DNA from 3 places in the Saccharothrix sp. DSM 118769 genome. Region 3 is predicted to be linked to each of the others. Evidence: riboswitches for the same ligand, from Rfam matches in the RefSeq annotation. Region 3 holds a riboswitch; each other region holds the start of a gene.
What was found. Region 3 has a riboswitch for glycine ahead of gcvT (glycine cleavage system aminomethyltransferase GcvT). Riboswitches for the same ligand answer to the same signal wherever they lie in the genome.

Region 1: linked by a shared signal. The riboswitch ahead of gcvH (glycine cleavage system protein GcvH) and the one ahead of gcvT (glycine cleavage system aminomethyltransferase GcvT) in region 3 are both predicted to bind glycine.
Region 2: linked by a shared signal. The riboswitch ahead of gcvP (aminomethyl-transferring glycine dehydrogenase) and the one ahead of gcvT (glycine cleavage system aminomethyltransferase GcvT) in region 3 are both predicted to bind glycine.

What each region holds. Positions count from the first base shown of each region.
Region 1 is NZ_CP193627.1:8,787,685-8,790,953, reverse strand. Features, by position in the region: gene ald (alanine dehydrogenase) at 1-1,017, opposite strand, end outside; glycine riboswitch at 1,214-1,304, shown strand; gene gcvH (glycine cleavage system protein GcvH) at 1,429-1,809, shown strand; gene ACRAKJ_RS37375 (L-serine ammonia-lyase) at 1,813-3,177, shown strand.
Region 2 is NZ_CP193627.1:7,786,268-7,789,536, forward strand. Features, by position in the region: gene gcvP (aminomethyl-transferring glycine dehydrogenase) at 1-1,812, opposite strand, end outside; glycine riboswitch at 1,966-2,056, opposite strand; gene ACRAKJ_RS32630 (MerR family transcriptional regulator) at 2,248-2,814, opposite strand.
Region 3 is NZ_CP193627.1:8,067,644-8,070,912, reverse strand. Features, by position in the region: gene ACRAKJ_RS33975 (hypothetical protein) at 1-26, shown strand, start outside; gene ACRAKJ_RS33970 (helix-turn-helix transcriptional regulator) at 220-705, shown strand; gene ACRAKJ_RS33965 (hypothetical protein) at 832-1,233, shown strand; gene ACRAKJ_RS33960 (DUF3817 domain-containing protein) at 1,249-1,551, shown strand; glycine riboswitch at 1,618-1,708, shown strand; glycine riboswitch at 1,710-1,804, shown strand; gene gcvT (glycine cleavage system aminomethyltransferase GcvT) at 1,915-3,015, shown strand; gene glyA (serine hydroxymethyltransferase) at 3,045-3,269, shown strand, end outside.

The sequences.
Region 1 (3,269 bases), 720 kb from region 3:
CAGCGACGCGTCCGCGCGCAGCGCCTCCCGCCAGCCCCGGTCGGCCAGCGCGACCGCGTGCGGCAGGGTCACGTTGGTCAGCGCGTAGGTCGAGGTGCGCGGCACCGCGCCGGGCATGTTCGCGACGCAGTAGAACACCGAGTCGTGCACCTGGTAGGTCGGGTCGGCGTGCGTGGTCGGCCGGGAGTCGGCGAAGCAGCCGCCCTGGTCGATCGCGATGTCCACCAGCACCGAACCGGGCTTCATGTCGGCGACCAGCTCGTTGGTCACGAGCTTCGGCGCCTTCGCGCCGGGCACCAGCACCGCGCCGATGACCAGGTCGGCCTCGCGCACGGCCTGCTCGACCGCGTACCGGTTCGACGTGACGGTGCGCAGGCGGCCCTGGTAGAGGGCATCGATGTGTCGCAGCCGGTCGACGTTGGTGTCCAGGATCTCCACGTCCGCGCCCATGCCCGCGGCGATCACGGCCGCGTTCAGGCCCGCCACGCCGCCGCCGATCACGACCACGCGCGCCGGGTGCACGCCGGGCACGCCGCCGGGCAGCACGCCCCGGCCGCCGGACGGCTTCATCAGCGAGAACGCGCCCACCTGCGGCGCGAGGCGACCCGCGACCTCGGACATCGGCGCGAGCAGCGGCAGGGCGCCGTTCGGGGTCTGCACGGTCTCGTAGGCGATGGCCGTGGTGCCGGAGGCCAGCAGCGCCTCGGTCAGCGGCCGGTCGGCGGCCAGGTGCAGGTAGGTGAACAGGACCTGGCCCTCGCGCAGCCGCGGGTACTCCTCGGCGACCGGCTCCTTGACCTTGAGCACCAGCTCGCCCTCGGACCACACGTCGTCGGCCCCGGCGAGCACCTTGGCGCCCGCGGCCGCGTACTCCTCGTCCGTGATCGCCGAGCCGAGGCCCGCGCCGGCCTCGACGAACACCTCGTGACCGCGTGACGCCAGCTCGTGGGCGCCCGCCGGGGTCAGCGCGACGCGGTACTCGTGGTTCTTGATCTCCCGGGGGACTGCGATCCGCACGGTGGGCTCCTTCGGCTGTCGTGTTCGCCAAAGGTCGGGTACCCGGGGCGCGGTGTCATCGTGCGCGCGGAACCAAGGAGGACGGGTCCGGTTGTGCCGGCGGAACAAGTCGTGCGGCGCGTTGACACCCGTCCGGGCCGGCACCTAGCGTGCGGGTCACCCAACTGAACATCGGCCGCGGCGCCTCGACGGCGCCGGAACCCGCGCGGGAGAGACCTCGTTCGTTCGAGGCGCCGAAGGAGCAAGTCCCCCGCACACTCTCAGGCAGCGAGAACCGCGCGCGGTGAGGCGACTCTGGAAAGCGCACCCTCGTCCGAGGGGGCGCACCCACGGTGCAAGCCGCGCGCGCGGCGAAGCTCTCAGGTCCCAGGACAGAGTGGGGGTGGACCTTCACCACCAGGGAGCGCTGACGTGACCTTTCCGGAGAACCTGCTGTACACGCCCGAGCACGAGTGGGTCGACTGGGCGCCGGGCACCCGGGAGCCCGTGTCGGTCGGGATCACCTCGTACGCGACCGAGTCGCTGGGCGACGTCGTGTTCGTCGAGCTGCCCGCCGTCGGCACGCGGGTCGCGTCCGGCGAGGTGTGCGGCGAGCTGGAGTCCACCAAGTCGGTGAGCGACCTGTACGCGCCGGTCAGCGGCGAGGTCGTGGAGGTCAACACGGCGGCGGTCGACGACCCGTCGTTGATCAACAACGACCCGTACGGCGGCGGCTGGCTGTTCAAGGTGGCCGTCGAGGACGCCACCGGGCTGCTGACCGCCGCGAAGTACGCGGAACTGACCGAGGGCTGATCCGTGGCGATCAGCGTGTTCGACCTGTTCTCCGTGGGCATCGGTCCGTCGAGTTCGCACACGGTCGGGCCGATGCGCGCGGCGACGATGTTCGTGGACCGCCTGGGTGCACGAACGAGTTCAGTCGACCGAGTGCACGTGGAGCTGTTCGGGTCACTCGGAGCAACCGGCCACGGGCACGGCAGCCCGAAGGCCGTCCTGCTCGGCCTGGAGGGCCACAAGCCCGAGGAGGTCGACCCGGTGGCGGCGTCCGCGCGGGTCGAGGAGGTCCGGGCGACCGGGCGGTTGCGGCTCGGCGGCGTCCACGAGATCGCGTTCACCGAGGACACCGACCTCGTCATGCACCGGCGCAAGTCGTTGCCGCTGCACCCCAACGGGATGCGCTTCGAGGCGTTCTCCGGGTCGTCGCCGGTCGACTCGGCCGTCTACTACTCGGTGGGCGGCGGGTTCGTGGTCGACGAGACCGCGTCCGGCACCGACCGGATCAAGCCGGACAGCACGCCGGTCGCGCACCCGTTCCGCAGCGGGGACGAGCTGCTCGCGCGGACCCGGGAGACCGGGCTGCCGATCAGCGGCCTGATGCTGGACAACGAGCGGTCGTGGCGGTCGGAGGAGGAGATCCGGTCCGGCCTGCTCCACATCTGGCAGGTCATGCAGGAGTGCGTGGAGCACGGCTGCACGGAGACCGGCGAACTGCCCGGCGGCCTCAAGGTGCGGCGGCGGGCGGCCGAGATGAGGTCCCGGCTGGCCGCCGAGCACTACGCCACCGACCCGCTGCGGGTGATGGACTGGGTGACCCTGTTCGCGCTGGCGGTGAACGAGGAGAACGCCGCGGGCGGTCGCGTCGTCACCGCCCCCACCAACGGCGCGGCCGGCATCGTGCCCGCGGTGCTGCACTACTACGCGAGGTTCGTGCCGGGCGCGTCCGACGACGGCGTGGTGCGGTTCCTGCTCACGGCGGGCGCGATCGGCGTGCTGTTCAAGGAGAACGCGTCGATCTCCGGCGCCGAGGTCGGCTGCCAGGGCGAGGTCGGCTCGGCCTGCTCCATGGCCGCCGGCGGTCTGGCGGAGGTGCTCGGCGGCACGCCGGAGCAGGTCGAGAACGCGGCCGAGATCGCGATGGAGCACAACCTCGGGCTGACCTGCGACCCGATCGGCGGGCTCGTGCAGATCCCGTGCATCGAGCGCAACGCGCTGGCGTCGATCAAGGCCATCACGGCGGCGCGCATGGCACTGCGGGGCGACGGGTCGCACTTCGTGTCCCTGGACAAGGTCATCAAGACCATGCGGGAGACGGGGAAGGACATGCACCACAAGTACAAGGAGACCGCTCGGGGCGGCCTGGCGGTGAACGTCATCGAGTGCTGATGACCGGCGTCTGACCAGCGCGAATGACTTCCATCGTTGCTCGGTGGTTCTCGCTGGTACCCGACGTCCCACGGCCTGGAGACGGCCTGATC
Region 2 (3,269 bases), 280 kb from region 3:
CGGGATGAGGCACACGTCGCGGTGCGCGTTCCCGTTCGCGCGGTGGTAGGCGCGGATCGCGAGCAGGCCCGCGAACTCGCCCTGGCTGCCCGCGTTCGGCTGGAGCGACACCGCGTCGTACCCGGTGACCTCGGCCAGCCACCGCTCCAGGTCGGAGACGATGGAGAGCAGGCCGGCGGCGTCCTCGACGGGCGCGAACGGGTGCAGCTCGGCGAACTCGGGCCAGGTGACGGGTTCCATCTCGGCCGTGGCGTTGAGCTTCATCGTGCACGACCCGAGCGGGATCATGCTGCGGTCGAGCGCGACGTCCTTGTCCGACAGCGACCGCAGGTAGCGCAGCAGCGCGGTCTCCGAGCGGTGCGAGTGGAACACCGGGTGGGTCAGGTAGTCGGTGGTGCGGCGCAGGTCGGCGGGGATGCCGTCGGCGGTGTCGGCGTCCAGGGCGTCCACGTCGGGGACGGTCACGCCGAACGCCCGCCACACCAGGTGCAGGTGCTCGCGGGTGGTGGTCTCGTCGCACGCGATCGACACGACGTCCTCGTCGACCCGCCACAGGTTGACGCCCAGCTCGCGGGCGGCGGCGACGACCTCGGCCGCCCGGCCCTCCACGCGCGCCCGGACGGTGTCGAAGAACTCGCCGTGCACGACCTCGACGCCCGCCTCGCACAGCCCGGCGGCGAGCACCGTGGCCATCCGGTGCGCGCGGGTCGCGATGGCCTTCAGGCCCTCGGGGCCGTGGTAGACGGCGTACATGGAGGCCATGACGGCCAGCAGGACCTGCGCGGTGCAGATGTTGCTGGTGGCCTTCTCGCGGCGGATGTGCTGCTCGCGGGTCTGGAGCGCGAGGCGGTAGGCGAGCGAGCCGTCCGCGTCGACGGACACGCCGACGAGCCGGCCGGGCAGCTGCCGCTCCAGGCCCTGCCGGACGGCCATGTAGCCGGCGTGCGGCCCGCCGAACCCGACGGGCACGCCGAAGCGCTGGGTGGTGCCGACGACGACGTCCGCGCCGATCTCGCCGGGCGGGCGCAGCAGCGTCAGCGCCAGCAGGTCGGCGGCGACGACGGCCTGCGCGCCCGCCTTGTGCACCTCGGCGATCAGGGCCTCGTGGTCGCGGACCACGCCGGACGCGCCGGGGTAGGACAGCAGCACGCCGAAGAAGTCGCCGCCCAGGCCGAGGCCCTCCAGGCCCTGCGACAGGTCGGCGACGACGACCTCGATGCCCAGCGGCTCGGCGCGGGTCTCGATGACGGCGAGGGTCTGCGGCAGCGTGTCGGCGTCCACGACGAACCTGGCGGACTTGGACCTGCCCGCCCGGCGCACGAGCGTCATGCCCTCGGCGGCGGCGGTGGACTCGTCCAGCATGGACGCGTTGGCCAGCGGCAGGCCGGTGAGGTCGCCGACCACCGTCTGGAAGTTGAGGAGGGCTTCGAGGCGGCCCTGGGAGATCTCGGGCTGGTACGGCGTGTACGCGGTGTACCAGGCGGGGCTCTCCAGCACGTTGCGGCGGATCACCGGCGGGGTGGTCGTGCCGTAGTAGCCGAGGCCGATCATCTGCGTCATCGGCCGGTTGCGGGAGGCCAGCGCGCGCAGCTCGGCCAGCGCCTCGGTCTCGGTGGCGGGCGCGGGCAGGTCCAGCACCAGGTCGCGCTCGCGGATCGAGTCGGGCACGGCGCGCTGCGCCAGTTCCTCCAGGGAGCCGACGCCGATGACGTCGAGGATGCGGGCCAGCTCGGCGGGCCGCGGGCCCACGTGCCGGTCGGCGAACGGGGTGCCGTGCTCGAGAGCGGCGAGGGGGATGCGGTCCTGCGTCATAAAGGCGCCTCCAGGGCTACGGGCACACTCCGGCCGTTGCCCTCCCCCTCTGTCTTCTGCCCGGCGCCGGGCGCCTGAGAGCTTCACCCGGACTGCTCGACCGGGCTTGCACCGTCGGCGGGGTCGGTTGCCCGACCCGCTTTCCAGAGGCGTCTCACCCGCGCGGTCCTTGCGCCTGAGAGGTTCCGGGGAGGATTTGCTCCTTCGGCGCCGAGACTGGCTCGGACTCTCCCGCACGGGATAAAGCGACTGCTCGCGAATCGTACCCGGCGGGGGTGCCGCCGGTACCGCCGGCGCGACGTGGATCTCACCGGTTTGCCCGCCGCGGAGGTGGGTACCCGCGCACCGCTACCCGTGGGCCCGCCGCGGGCCGAGTCGTCGTCGGTTGTCGACCGCCGGTCGCCCGCGGTCGGCGGTCCGGGTGCGCGGGGGGGCTCAGCCGATGGCGCGGGTGCGGCGGCGGCGGGACAGCTCGTCGTCGGACGGCCCCACGACCTCGGCGCCGTCGGCCCGTTCGGCGGGGAACTCGTGGATCGTGCCGCTGATCTCCCGCATGGCGCCGCTGACCGCGATGCCGAACACGCCCTGACCGCCCTGGAGCAGGTCGACGACCTCCTCGGGCGAGGTGCACTCGTAGACCGTGGTGCCGTCGCTGAACAACGTGATCCGGGCCAGGTCCTGCACGCCGCGGCGGCGCAGGTGGTCGACCGCGACCCGGATGTTCTGGAGCGAGACGCCGGTGTCCAGGAGCCTTTTGACGACCTTCAGGACGAGGATGTCCTTGAACGAGTAGAGCCGCTGGCTGCCGGAGCCGTGCGCACTCCTTATGGTCGGGTTGACCAGCTCCGTGCGTGCCCAGTAGTCGAGCTGGCGGTAGGTGATTCCCGCGATCTGGCACGCGGCGGGGCCGCGGTACCCGACGAGTTCGTCCGGCAGCGAGGAGTCCGGGAACAGTTCACCCTGTTCTCCGGTTCCCGCCCGGATGGGCGCTTCCTCGACCACGCCTGCCTCCCCTCGGTCCGGTCACGACGACCGGCGACCAACGTGAAGCCGCCCCGGTGCCCGAATCACACCGTGGCAATTCACCTGAGCTCGACGGTAAGACCGCCTAGGGGGCAGGTCAACGCGACGCGCTGAGCGTGTCTTGTCTCAAGCTGAGGTTGAGGTTGAGAGATACCCTCGTCGTAAGCCATTTGGGTGACGTTTAGTGATCGTTTAGCTGAAGAACGCTGACGTTGTGTAATCCGAAGGTGTGACACCAGGGGGTGGCACGGAGGGTTGATCCACAACTCACCGCACACGCCTGCGAGGGGCCCGTCCCGGCGCGGGGCCGGCGGCGCGGCCCCTCGCAGGTGTCACCGGTGGGGTAAACGCGGACAGCCGGTCGCGGGGGCGGCGGTGAGCGCGGAACCCGGTGCCGTGCCGGCGGCGCGGCGCGGTGCGGCTCGGTGCGGGCG
Region 3 (3,269 bases):
CCTTCGTCCGCAGCCTCTTCGCCTAGCGCACCCCGCCGCGGCTCCGCTCAATGCGGTCACCCACGGTGACTTTGACTCCTCGACGTTGCACCGTACGGGTGGAATGAGGGCTATAACGCGCTGGTAACAGGGTTTTTGGCAAACCAGGGTCTAGCGGTTGTCGGTACCCGCTAATACGGTGCGCTGCATTGGCTGATCTTCGACCGACGAGGAGGCAGAATGGTCGAGGACTCGGGAGTCGACGAGCTGCTGCGGCAGTGGGCGGCTGAGCGCTCGGACGACGCCGAGCTGCAGGAGGTGAACCGGATCAAGGACGCGTGGCTCGCGGAAGCCCCGCCGTCCCCGGGGATCCCGGTGCAGCGGGCGAACGGCGGGAACCGCGGCCTGATGAGGGTCGAGTCCGCGGACCCCGCCTACGTGGCGGCGATGCGGAAGAGGGCGCCCGAGGTGCCCGAACCCCTGCTCGCCGCCGCCGCCAGCTACTGGCAGCTGGTGGGTGACCTGTCGGAGGCGGAGCTGTGGTGGGACGCGGGCATCAGCCCGTTGGACCAGCGCGCTCTGGACTACCGGGCGGCCGGGCTCACGCCCGCCGACCTCGGTCGTCGTCTCGGCCCGATGACGGTGCTCCAGCACCTGCGTCGGGGCAGTGCGGCAGCCTGGTGCGTGGCCAGGTTGCAGAGGCAACGCCGGGACGGCGTCGCCTAGTCCGGATCGACGAAGAGTCGGGCGGGCTCCTGAGGTCGAGGGGCCCAACGCCCGTGAGGGGCGGGCTCCCGCGTGGGGAGCCCCGGCCCGAGGGGGCTCTCAGCTCCCGCGAAGTACCCTTGAGGTGTGCACGGCCTCATCACCCCCAAGCGCGTCGCCATCGCCGCTGTCTGCGTGGCCGCGCTGGTCGTGTGCTGCGGTCTCGCCTACTGGCAGTGGGAGCGCTTCTCCCAGGCGGGCGGCACGTTCCAGAACCTCGGCTACGTGTTCCAGTGGCCCCTGTTCGGCCTGTTCCCGGCGTTCATGGTGTGGCGCATCCGCAGGCTGGACGCCCAGCGCCGGGCCGAGGGGACCGCCGGGGAGACCGAGGTCACCCCCGACGGGGGTACCCGGGAGCCGGTGGCCGAGCCGCCGGCGCCGGTCGTTACCGTTGACCCCGTCGGAACACCCGCGCGCGACGACGAGGACGACGAGTTGGCGGCCTACAACCGCATGCTCGCCCAGCTCCACGCGCGGGACCAGCGGTGAGGTGAGGGTAGGGCGATGAGCGGCGCGTTGACCAGGTTCCGGTTCATGGCTTACGTGGTCGGCGTCGGCCTGCTGCTGCTCGTGGTCGCCATGATCGCCAAGTACGCGGGCGGCACCGAGACCATGATGAGGGTCGTCGGCCCCGTCCACGGCTTCCTCTACGCCATCTACCTGGTGCTCACCGTCGACCTCGCCCTCAAGGCGCGCTGGTCGATCAAGGCCACGGTGCTCGTCCTGCTGGCCGGCACCGTCCCGTTCGTGTCGTTCTACGCCGAGCGCAAGGTCGTGGAGAGCGTCCGGGCCGAGAAAGCCCTGTGACGCGGCGGGTTGACCCCGGCCACCAGGCACATCTAGCGTCTGGCGGTACCAACTGAACACGGCCGTCGATGTCGCGCGGGAGAGTCCCCACCAGTCGGGGCGCCGAAGGAGCAACTCCTCCCCGGAATCTCTCAGGCACAGCTACCGCCCGACGAAGGCAACTCTGGAAAGCAGGCGCACCCGGTGCGCCTCGCCCACGGTGCAAGCCGCTCACCGGCAGCGGCGAAGCTCTCAGGCTCATGACAGAGGGGGAGGCTTCTTCGACGAGGAGTCTCCGATGGACCGTGTCACCCTTCACCCGTGCCCGCCGACCCGACCGGTCGGCGCTACCGGCATGCCCGCACCCTGGGAGGACCCCGCCTGATGGAAAGCCGACGCACGCCCCTGCACGCCGAGCACGAGGCCCTGGGCGCACTGTTCACCGACTTCGCGGGCTGGCGGATGCCGCTGCGCTACGACAGCGAGCTGGCCGAGCACCGCGCGGTGCGCACCTCGGCGGGCCTGTTCGACCTGACGCACATGGGCGAGATCGTGCTGACCGGGCCGGGTGCGGGCGCCGCGCTGGACCACGCCCTGGTCGGCCACGCGTCGGCGATCGGCGTGGGACGCGCCCGGTACACGATGATCTGCGAGGCCGACGGCGGCGTCGTCGACGACCTGATCGTCTACCGCACGGGTGACCAGGAGTACCTGGTCGTGGCCAACGCGTCCAACGCGGCCGTCGTGTTCGAGGCGCTGGTCGAGCGGGCGAAGGGCTTCGACACCACCGTCGAGGACCGCTCCACCGACTACGCGCTGCTCGCCGTGCAGGGGCCGCGGTCCACCGAGATCCTGGCCGGCCTCACCCCGACCGACCTGGCCGGGGTGAAGTACTACGCCTCCTACCCGACCGAGGTGGCGGGCAGGCCCGTGCTGCTCGCCCGCACCGGCTACACCGGCGAGGACGGCTTCGAGCTGTTCACCGCCCCGGACGACGCCGCGCACGTGTGGCGGGCGCTGCTGGAGGCCGGCCGGGAGCACGACCTCAGGCCCGCCGGGCTCGGCTGCCGCGACACCCTGCGCCTGGAGGCCGGGATGCCGCTGTACGGCAACGAGCTGGGCCGGGACCGCACCCCGTTCCACGCCAACCTGGGCCGCGTGGTGAAGCTCGACAAGCCGGGCGACTTCGTCGGCCGCGACGCCCTGGCCGCCACCGCGGCCGAGGGCGTGCGCCAGGTCCTCGTCGGCCTGAAGACCACCTCCCGCCGCGCCCCCCGGCACGGCTACCCCGTGCTGGACGCGGGGGGCACCCCGATCGGCGAGGTGACCAGCGGCGCGCTGTCGCCGACCCTGGGCTACTCGGTGGCCATGGCCTACGTGGCCGAGGGGCACGCCGAGCCCGGCACCGAGCTGTCCGTCGACGTCCGCGGCAAGCGCGAGCCCGTCGAGGTCGTCGCGCTGCCGTTCTACAAGCGCCCGAGCTGACCGCCCGAGCTGACTAGGAGAGAGATCCCATGTCCGAGCACTTCAACACCTCCCTCGCGGAGTTCGACCCGGAGGTCGCGGACGCCGTCGCCGCCGAGCTGCACCGGCAGCAGAGCACGCTGGAGATGATCGCCTCGGAGAACTTCACGCCGGTGTCGGTGCTCCAGGCGCAGGGCTCGGTGCTGACGAACAAGTACGCCGAGGGCTACCCCGGCCGGCGCTACTACGGCGGCTGCGAGAACGTCGACGTCATC